3 regions of the Actinomadura kijaniata genome follow, and region 1 is predicted to be linked to each of the others. Evidence: riboswitches for the same ligand, from Rfam matches in the RefSeq annotation. Region 1 holds a riboswitch; each other region holds the start of a gene.

Evidence for each region. Region 1 has a riboswitch for cyclic di-AMP ahead of HNR61_RS50350 (M15 family metallopeptidase). Riboswitches for the same ligand answer to the same signal wherever they lie in the genome.
Region 2: another riboswitch for cyclic di-AMP. It lies ahead of HNR61_RS00620 (C40 family peptidase); the one in region 1 lies ahead of HNR61_RS50350 (M15 family metallopeptidase).
Region 3: another riboswitch for cyclic di-AMP. It lies ahead of HNR61_RS37110 (CHAP domain-containing protein); the one in region 1 lies ahead of HNR61_RS50350 (M15 family metallopeptidase).

The regions. Positions count from the first base shown of each region.
Region 1 covers NZ_JACJIA010000023.1:37,886-41,151, reverse strand. Annotated here, with positions in the region: gene HNR61_RS44700 (CHAP domain-containing protein) at 1-644, opposite strand, end outside; cyclic di-AMP (ydaO/yuaA leader) riboswitch at 645-790, opposite strand; gene HNR61_RS50350 (M15 family metallopeptidase) at 1,174-1,839, opposite strand; cyclic di-AMP (ydaO/yuaA leader) riboswitch at 1,849-2,027, opposite strand; gene HNR61_RS44690 (C40 family peptidase) at 2,896-3,266, opposite strand, start outside.
Region 2 covers NZ_JACJIA010000001.1:131,470-134,735, reverse strand. Annotated here, with positions in the region: gene typA (translational GTPase TypA) at 1-1,606, opposite strand, end outside; cyclic di-AMP (ydaO/yuaA leader) riboswitch at 1,796-1,944, shown strand; gene HNR61_RS00620 (C40 family peptidase) at 1,952-2,971, shown strand; gene HNR61_RS00615 (hypothetical protein) at 3,167-3,266, shown strand, end outside.
Region 3 covers NZ_JACJIA010000013.1:133,188-136,453, forward strand. Annotated here, with positions in the region: gene HNR61_RS37105 (gluzincin family metallopeptidase) at 1-1,140, opposite strand, end outside; gene HNR61_RS37110 (CHAP domain-containing protein) at 1,244-2,038, opposite strand; cyclic di-AMP (ydaO/yuaA leader) riboswitch at 2,049-2,189, opposite strand; gene HNR61_RS37115 (C40 family peptidase) at 2,324-2,830, opposite strand; cyclic di-AMP (ydaO/yuaA leader) riboswitch at 2,877-3,076, opposite strand.

The DNA of each region.
Region 1 (3,266 bases):
AGCAGCGTCTCCTGCTGGAGGAGGGGGATCCCGCCGTCGTTGTGACCGGTCCGGCCGACGGTGACCATGTCACCGGACCGGTCGGCTTCGGGCAGGGTGCGGGGAGCCGGAGCCGCGTGCTTGGGGGTATGGCTCTTCTCGGTGCGCGCGGCCGTCAGCCACGGGAACGACTTGCCCTCGACCTTCACCTTGCCGGGGTAGCCGTAACCGACCACGCTGTCGAAGTCCCGCACCTTGCGCCTGAGGTGGACGCCGTCGGTGTTCGCCTCGATCGTGTGCAGGGTGGAACCCTTGACGCTCTCCACCAGCCCGACGTGCTGGATCGCGCCGGTGTCCTTGGACCCTGACCAGGCGAAGAACACCACGGCCCCGGGTTCGGGCTCGGTGCCCCAGGCGTCGTTCCGCTGGAACCACCTGGCGTGGCTGATCGTGGCGGCGAACTCGCCCGCCCAGTCCTCCACCTTCGCCTGGTTGGCGGCCCAGGCGAGGAACATGTCGCACCACGGAGCGGTCGTGTAGTAGTCGTCGCCGCCCTCGAACGTCTTGCCGTACCACTCGCCGTACTTGGTGTAGCCGCCGGCTTTCTCGCGGTACCCGAGCTCTTTCTTGGCTATTTCAAGCAGCTTTTCGCCTACGGGATCCATCAGCTCTCCTTGGACCGCCTACCGGGTTAGCTGACGGGTTCGGGCCAGGAGCAGCCCTACCGCGCGGAGCGGATTCACCCCAGGAACGTGGGTCCCCGGCTCCCATGGAGGCGCGACGCGCCATCGGGACTCGGCGGACGATCCGCGCCCCCCGAGCGGGGAGCTGGTCACGGACCGATTACGAGGCAATGTAGTAGATGATTCGGGCAATGACCAAGTTCTATTCATGAAACGACATAAATGATCTACCTTGGGAGATGTCGTTCGAGGGCTGGTGGACGACTGATGGCTGTCTACCCAGGTCACCGGGTAGATCAAGTCTTCGGTGCAGGCGGCGGTGACGATGAGGCGCCGTTGGCTGGCCCTCACCGTTGCCGGACTCTCTACTAAGAGGAGTAGTAGTTCTTGTCGCTCCCTGATTCCGTGGCGATGACTTCGGACAGGTGTTTTCCCTTCGACCGTGGCAGCCGGGGCTCCTCACGCCCGTGCCCTATGGATCCGATCCGGTCTTCGCCGTCCCTTCCCGGATCTACCGGCGCTTTCCTCGGCCCGGGTCGAACTCCCAGTGCCAGGGCTCGTACGGGTTGCTGTAAGCCCGGTCGGGACGGAACCAGCCATACGTGCCCGCGTTGGCGCGCAGCCACGCGAACTGGGGCGATCCCTCGTTCCGGACACCGCCGCAGAAGTCCACGGCGATGCCGAGGCCGTGCTCGCTGAAGCCGGGCCGAGCGGCCATGCCCGAGGGCATGCTGCTGGAGAGCCGCCGTTGCTCGGCGAGGCTGCGGTAGGCGTCGTCCAGGCAGGCGTCAGTGCCGAAGCGGCGCTTGTAGACCGCATTGAGTTCGTAGAAGGCGAGGGCCGCGTCCGCCCGTAGAAGCAGGCCGCGCTGCGGTAGCGGACACAGGTGGCGGGCCGGGATCTGGCCGTTCGGATATTTGCTGGCCCGTTTCCCCCGCGCCGCGTTGCACCTGGGCGGTGCCTTGGTTTCGTCGGCGGATCGGGCCGCGCCGGTGGAACCCGCCGGGGACCCGGCTTGCCCGGCGGCCAGCACCAGCGGCCCGGCCGTGGTCGTCGTGGAGTCCTCGTCGTCGCTGAACCCCGAGGTCGCACCCAGGGTTCCCGCGAGGACGCCCGCAAGGATGGTGCTGGTGATCGCCCCTGCGAGCCTGCCCTTTCTCGGATGCCGCACTGTCACGGCGTCTTCTCCTGTCTTCCATGTCGCCTACCGGGTTAGCTGACGGATTCGGACGTGGAAGTCGCCCTACGGCGCTCTGGGGAGAACAGAACTGAGCGCCGATTCACCCCTGCGAGTGGCGGCCAACGGGACGCCCTCGCACTGGTTCCCCGGCTCCGCGCCGTGCGCGGACTCGGCGTCGTCCGAACTCACCGGGAAGCAGGCCACTGCCGTGACCGGTTCCGGGAGCATGCGGACGCATTCGGATGGGCGCCGACCCCCGAGGGGTGTCGACGTGGTCCGGAGAGTACCAAAGCGTCAAAGAAAGGCAAATGACCTGCCAAGTCGCGACGGAGGATCCGTTCTCGCCTTGTGTTCCGGCCCCTGATCCTCTCCGGGAGAGACGTGATCTTGTTTGGTTCTCGACGGTTAAGTATTGCGACGCATGTGCCGAAAGCGACACATGAGACGAGCCTTGGGATCGACGTTCTGTGCTGTCTGGCCAATGGAGAGAACCGACCCTGGGATCCCTCGTCGAGCGGCACGGTGAAGGCTCTTCCCAGAACCCGACGATGTCACCCCACCAGCCGAACACGAGCAGCAACGCACCGACACTCCACAGCACGATCGCGAGAGTGCGCAGCGTTGTGCCGGTCTCCTGCCATGTCCGCCGAGCCCAACGCATCGTTCCCACCCGTGCGTTCCTCCGCAGCCCCCGCTCAAGTGACGCGTGGCCGGCGGTGAATGGTTCTCACCGTCGAGCCCGTTGATCCCCCGGTCCACCGGACAGGGCTTAGCGAGGCCGCGGGTTCCTTGTGACTCTTCTCCGCAGCGGACAGAGGCACGTCCGGCCCGGCGATCATGGGGTTGAGCAGTCCGGCGGTGGTCCGCAGGTTTCCGCGCACCAGGGGCGGGTCCGAGGTCTCGGTCGCCACATCGGTGCCAGTACTCAACGGCAGCGTGACCACCGGGACCCGGCTGTAGCCGCCGCCGTGCCGCTCCATCGCAACCGGCTCGTGGAAGCGTCGAGCTTCCGCACGAAAGCGGGGAAGAGGGGTGTGCGACGGCGGGGCGGGTTCAGGCCACGCGGACGGCCCCGGCCCAGGGGCGGCCCGCGATGGGGCTGATCTTGACGTGGTCCCCGGCCTGCGGGGCGTGCGCCATCTTGCCGTCGCCGACGTACAGGCCCATGTGGTGCAGGTCGGCGTGGAAGGACACCGGGTCGCCGGGGCGGAGCCGGCCGTGGGGGACCTGGACGCCGGCCTTCCACTGGGCGCCGGTGTAGCGCGGCAGCATGACGCCCACCTGGACGTAGGCGTACAGCGTCAGGCCCGAGCAGTCGAAGTCCCTGGTGTTGCGGCCCTGCGCCACCCCGTACGTGCGGCCGTTCGGGCCGCCGCCGCCCCAGGAGTAGGGGATGCCGATCTGTCTTAGCGCGAAGCGGACCG
Region 2 (3,266 bases), on a different contig from region 1:
TCTCGCCGACGATCATGCCTTCGTAGACCTCGGTGCCCGGGCCGACGAAGAACGTGCCGCGCTCCTGCAGGTTGATGATGGCGTAGGCGCTGGCCTGGCCCGTGCGGTCGGCGACCAGGGAGCCCGACGGGCGGGTGCGCAGCTCGCCGAACCACGGCTCGTAGCGCTCGAACACGTGGTGGGCCATGCCGGTGCCGCGGGTCTCGGTCATGAACTCGGTGCGGAAGCCGATCAGGCCGCGCGCCGGGACCAGGAACTCCATGCGGATCCAGCCGGTGCCGTGGTTGGTCATCTGCTCCATCCGGCCCTTGCGGACCGCCATGAGCTGGGTGACCGCGCCGAGGTACTCCTCGGGGATGTCGACGGTGAGGCGCTCGACGGGCTCGTGCTTCTTGCCGTCGATCTCGCGGGTGACCACCTGCGGCTTGCCGACGGTCAGCTCGTAGCCCTCACGGCGCATGTTCTCGACCAGGATCGCCAGCGCGAGCTCGCCGCGGCCCTGGACCTCCCAGGCGTCGGGGCGCTCGGTCGGCAGGACGCGGATGGAGACGTTGCCGACCAGCTCGCGGTCCAGGCGGTCCTTGACCATGCGGGCGGTGACCTTGGTGCCCTTCTCGCGGCCGGCCAGCGGCGAGGTGTTGGTGCCGATGGTCATCGAGATGGCGGGCTCGTCCACCGTGATCAGCGGCAGCGGGCGCGGGTCCTCGGGGTCGGCGATGGTGTCGCCGATCATGATCTCCGGGATGCCGGCGATGGCGATGATGTCGCCCGGGCCCGCGGACTCGGCGGGCTTGCGGGTGAGCGCCTCGGTCATCAGCAGCTCGGTGATCTTGACGCGCTCCATCGTGCCGTCGTGGCGGCACCAGGCGACCTGCTGGCCCTTCTTGATGTTCCCGGCGTGCACGCGGCACAGCGCGATACGGCCGAGGAAGTTGGAGGCGTCCAGGTTCGTGACGTGCGCCTGGAGCGGGGCCGACGGGTCGTAGGACGGCGCCGGGATCGTCTCGGTGATCACCTGGAACAGCGGCTCCAGGTCCTCGGAGTCGGGCAGCTCGCCGTCGCCGGGCTTGTTCAGCGAGGCGCGGCCCGCGCGGCCGGAGGCGTAGACGATCGGGAAGTCGATCTGGTCCTCGGCGGCGTCGAGGTCCATGAACAGCTCGTAGGTCTCGTCCACGACCTCGTCGATGCGCGCGTCCGGGCGGTCGGTCTTGTTGATGACCAGGATCACCGGGAGCTTGGCGGCCAGCGCCTTGCGCAGCACGAACCGGGTCTGCGGCAGCGGGCCCTCGGAGGCGTCCACGAGCAGCACGACGCCGTCCACCATGGACAGGCCGCGCTCGACCTCGCCGCCGAAGTCCGCGTGGCCCGGGGTGTCGATGATGTTGATCGTCATCCCGTTGTGCCGGACCGCGGTGTTCTTCGCGAGGATGGTGATGCCCTTCTCGCGCTCCAGGTCGTTGGAGTCCATGACGCGGTCGTCCACGTCCTGGTTCTCGCGGAAGGCCCCGGACTGCCAGAGCATGGCGTCGACGAGCGTCGTCTTGCCGTGGTCGACGTGGGCGACGATCGCGACGTTACGGAGGTCGTCACGGGTGGAGAAGGGCATGCGGTTTCGCCTTGCGTGAGTTTTCGGGGATCGCCGCAGACCCGCGGCCTACACCATTCTACTTGGCGGTGTGAACGGCCCCGGACCCTCACGGATCACACGGGTGTCATAACCGGGCATTTGGCCCTTCTTGAACATCCTTTGTAGTCTCCTGCCCGTCCGGACGTGCCGAGCCCCGCTCCCGGGGCTGCGCCCGGGCCGCCGAATCCCCTGGTGGGGAGCCGGGGACCCCGCATCGCGTTCCCTGGGGTGAATCGGCGCACATTCTCCGTGCGCCGTAGGGCTCCTCCTGGCCCGAACCCGTCAGCTAACCCGGTAGGCGACGGAGGAGAGGAGAACACCGGCTTGGTTCTGGATCCCCGGCGACGCCGCTTCGCCCTGCCCGCCGCCACCCTGCTGGTCGGCCTCGGCATGACCGCCCCCACCGCGCTGACCAGCGCGTTGACCGGAACGGCGCACGCCGCGCCCGCGCGGCCGCAGACCGTTCCCCAGGAGCCCAAGCCCTCCGAGGCGGAGCTGAAGAAGCGGCTCAGGGAGCTGAACGACGAGGCCGAGAAGCTCACCGAGCAGTTCAACAAGGCGCGCGTCGACCTCGGCCGCGCCAGGGAGGCCGAGAAGCAGGCCCGGCTGAACGCCGAGCGCCTGGAGCAGCAGGCCGCGCCCGCCCGCGAGGAGCTGGGCCGCCTGGCCGCCGCCAACTACATCGGCGGCAGCCCCGACACGGTGTTCGCCGTGACCGGCGGCACCGAGGGGCTGTCCACCTCGGCCTACCTGATCCAGAACCAGGCGTCGGTGATCCAGGGCCTCCAGGCGCGGATCAGCGAGGCCGACAGGGCCCGCACCGACGCGCAGAACCGGGCCCGCCAGGTGCAGCAGGCCTACGACCGGGCCAAGCAGGCCCGCGACGCCGCCAAGACGAAGGTCGACGAGGTCGTCAAGCAGCTGGACAAGCTGTCGATCACCCGGATCACCGATCCCAAGACCGGCCTGAAGGCGACGGTGAAGGGCACGGACCTGCCCGCCAGGATGGCCCGCAAGGCGCTGACGAAGATCGGCAGCTCGTACGTGTGGGCGGCGGCGGGGCCGAACACGTTCGACTGCTCGGGCCTGGTGGTGTGGGCGTACGCGCAGGTCGGCAAGAAGGGCCTGCCGCACTACACCGGCGACCTCTACCAGCTCGGCCACAAGGTGGACCGGGGCGGGCTCCGCTCGGGCGACCTGGTGTACTTCGGCTCCAGCCTGCACCACATGGGGATCTACCTCAGCGACGGCAAGTACCTGCACGCCCCGCAGACCGGCGATGTGGTGAAGATCTCAAAACTGTCGGACCGCTCCGACTACGCGGGCGCCAACCGCATCCCCTGACGCCGCCCCTTCCCGGTGCCTCCGAGGTCCCGCCGCGATGCCACGCGGCGGGACGGCCGCATGCCCGGAATCTCTCATTGGCCTGGTTTGGTCAATTCCCGTCCGTCACCGCCGAACCTCAGTACCCTCCGGCCCCAGACCGCGAACGTCGCCCCGCCGCTCCCCGGCGTTCGCCCCCACGACCGAAGGAGTCCAGTGAGGACGCACAAGCCCGCGCTGCTCGCGGCCACCCTGGCGGCCGCCCTGCTGCCCGTGACCGCGCTGACCGCCCCGGCCGAGGCCGCCTGGCGCCCCG
Region 3 (3,266 bases), on a different contig from region 1:
CTCACCGTACCGCTGCGCGATCATCCGGCAGGCCAGCCAGGCCTCCTGGTAGGCCTGCGACAGCCGCCCGGAGCCGCCGTCGAACGCCGCCGGCCCCGGCAGCGCGTCCGGGAGCCGCCCCGCGGCGACCTCGCGGCGCAGCTCCCCGGCGGCGTCGCGCACCGCGACCTTCGCGTCCCGGTAGCCCACGTAGTCGGCCAGCCCCTCGATCAGCCACAGCGGGGTGCGGCCGTCGCGGGCGCCGCCGGTGGCCACATGGGTCAGCTCGTGGGTGAGCACGACCGAGCGGCCCAGCCCGTTCAGGCGGGGGAAGGCGGCGGGGGAGATGACGATCCGGTCGCCGGCGCCGCCCGCGGCGACGGCCAGGGCGGCGATCGAGGCGAGGTCCCGGCCGCCGCCCACCAGGGCGGCGGCGCGCTCCGGGTCGGCGGGGGCGAGCGCGACGGCGCGGCGCGGCCAGCCGTCGCCGACCACGCGGGAGACGGCGGGCACGGCCGCGTCCAGCCGGCGCGCGATCTCCTCCAGCCCGGCGGCGTCCCCGACCACCAGGCTGGACCGGCCGCGCACGACCCGCACCGGCCGGTCGTCCCAGACCTCGGCCTGCGCGGGGGCGGCGCCGGGGCCGGGCCGCCCCGGCCCCCTGATCACCCAGCCGCCGTCGCGGGGCGCGAACGCCAGGTACCGCGTCCGGGCGACCGGCCCGGGGTCGTGGCCGCGCAGCCGGTAGCGCAGGTCGATCCGCACGGTCACCGCGCCGGGCCCGGACTCGGCGGGGGCGTCGGCCAGCCGTTCCCGCCAGTCCTGGAGGGGCAGCCGGAGGAGGTTGTCGAACAGCGTCCCCTGCTCGCGCTGGAACGCGGCCGGGGCGGTGGCGACGGTGGCCAGGAACGCGGTGCGGTCGCGCTCGCGCACGGCGCGGGCACGGTTGGCCAGCACGGTGCCGGCGGCCCCGCGGTCGAACCCGGCGGCGGAGACCGGGCGCGGCGCGCGCTCTGTGGCGCGCTGCGTCCCGGGGGAGGCGGGGGCCAGCGTGGCGGCGAGCCCGGCGGCCAGGCAGCCGACGGCCCCGGCCGCCACCGAGACGATCACTCGGCGGCGCCGGGGCCGTGCGGGCTCCGCCCGGCGGGGACCGTCCGTCATGGGGGCGATCCTATGCACGGGGACGGAGAGCGTTTCCAAGCGGCCTCGACCACCGCGCGAGCCCCGGGGCGAGCGCCGCGGGCCAGGGCTCTTGGAACACGGCTTACTTGGCGTAGTCGGGGTAGCCGTAGCCGACGATCTGGCTCTTGTTGCGCGTCTTGATCTGGACGGCGTTGCCGGTGTTGCCCTCGACGGTCTTGACGGTGCCGTCGCCGTTGTCCTTGATGACCATGCCGACGTGCACGATGTCGTTGATGCTCTTGCCGCCCTTCCAGGAGAAGAACACGACCGCGCCGGGCTTGGCCTCGGTGCCCCAGCGGTCCCGGTCCTTGAACCAGTTGGCGTGCGCGATCGTCCAGGCGTCGGCGCCCATCTGGTCGGTGAACCCGAGCTGGTCGCCGACCCAGGAGACGAACATGGCGCACCACTGGGCGTCGGTGTAGCCGTCCAGGGAGCCGCCGTCGCGCTTGACGGTCTCCTTGGCGCGCTCGGTCTTCTTGTACCAGTCCTGGAACTTGGTCTCGCCCGCGCCGTTCTCCTTGATCCCGACCTGGGACTCGGCGATCTTGATCGCGTCGGCGGCGGTGGGCCGCTTCTTGGCCTGCTGGGGCTTCTGGGCGGGCTTGGCCTGCTGCGCGGGCTTCTGGGCCGGCTGCTGGACCCGCTGCTGGGGCTGCTGCGGCGGGGCGGCGGCGGCCTTGACGACCGGCTGGGCGGCGGGCTTGGCGGCGGCGATGGCGGCCAGCGCGCCGCTGCGGGGGGCGTCCTTGCCCGGCATCGGGACCGAGGCGGAGGCGGTGGCGGCGGCGGTGCCGATCACGGCGGCGCCGACGGCGAGGGTGCCGCCGGTGCGGACGGCGATCCCGAGCGGGCTGGGCTTGCGGTGCTTGCCTGACACGAAGGTGACTCCTTGGCTTCCATACCGCCTACCGGGTTAGCTGACGGGTTCGGGCGTGGAAGCTGCCCTACGGCCGCGTCGTGGCGGCCGATTCACCCCAGGGGAGATTGGGTCCCCGGCTTCGCGCGCCCGGACAGGGCGCAACGGCGAACTCGGCGGTGGGCGCGTGCGCGCCCGTGACTACGGGTGGCTCCTCGATGAGGAGAAGGAGGGGGGAAGGGGCGTGACCGCCGGGAGGATGGGAGACGGGGTCGGCGGTCACGCCCGTGGTGTGAGGAGGCGCCGTCAGTAGGGACGGACGGCGCCGGCGAAGGTCCGCTTGCGGTAGCCGTCCAGCTTGACGACCTTCACCGAGCTCCCGCTGTGCGGGGAGTGGATCATGTGGAGGGTGTTGCCGGTCTTCTTGTAGACCAGGCCCACGTGCCGCTTGCCGTTGAAGAAGACCAGGTCGCCGGGGGCGAGGTTCTTCCAGGAGATCTTGTTCTTGACGGCGGAGTACTGCGATCCGGTCACGCGGGGCAGGGCGACCCCGGCCTTCTTGTAGGACCACTGCACCAGTCCGGAGCAGTCGAAGGCGTTGGGGCCCGAGGCGCCCCAGCGGTAGGGCTTGCCCTTCTTGGAGGCGGCGGCGCGCAGGGCCTTCTGGGCGAGCTTCTGGCGCTCGGCCCAGGACTTCGTCTTGGCCTGCTGCACGACCTTGGCCACGGGGGTGGCGGCGCTGGCCGAGGAGGTCCCGGCGACGGCGATCGCGGGGGTCAGGACGGCGGTGGCGGCCACGAGGCCGCCCGCCATGCGGGTCCGGCGGGAAATGCTGCTGGCAGCGTTGCTGGGCAGGGGTTGCTCCTTCTTCCAGACGCCTACCGGGTTAGCTGACGGGTTCGGGCTTGGAAGTCGCCCTACGGCGAGGCGGGCCGATGCGTGATCGGGAGGCCGCGCCGATTCACCCCGGGGTCGAGGCGGTTCCGGAAGCGATGTCCGGGACCGTGACCCAAGTGGGTCCCCGGTTCCGCGCACAGGCGGATTCGGCGTTGCCGACGCGTTCGAAAGGCGTGGTGAAGCCAGCCGGAGGCACGGGACCCTGTCGTCCCGCGTGAACGCGCGGCTTGGTTGTCATGGGCAGGGCGGCCGGTCATGCGGACCGGTGAACCGCCGGTGGCCTGGGCCCTCATGGTCCGCCGTGGCGCGCTCTCAGCGCCATGCACGCCGGTTCGCGTGCGCACGGTGCGGC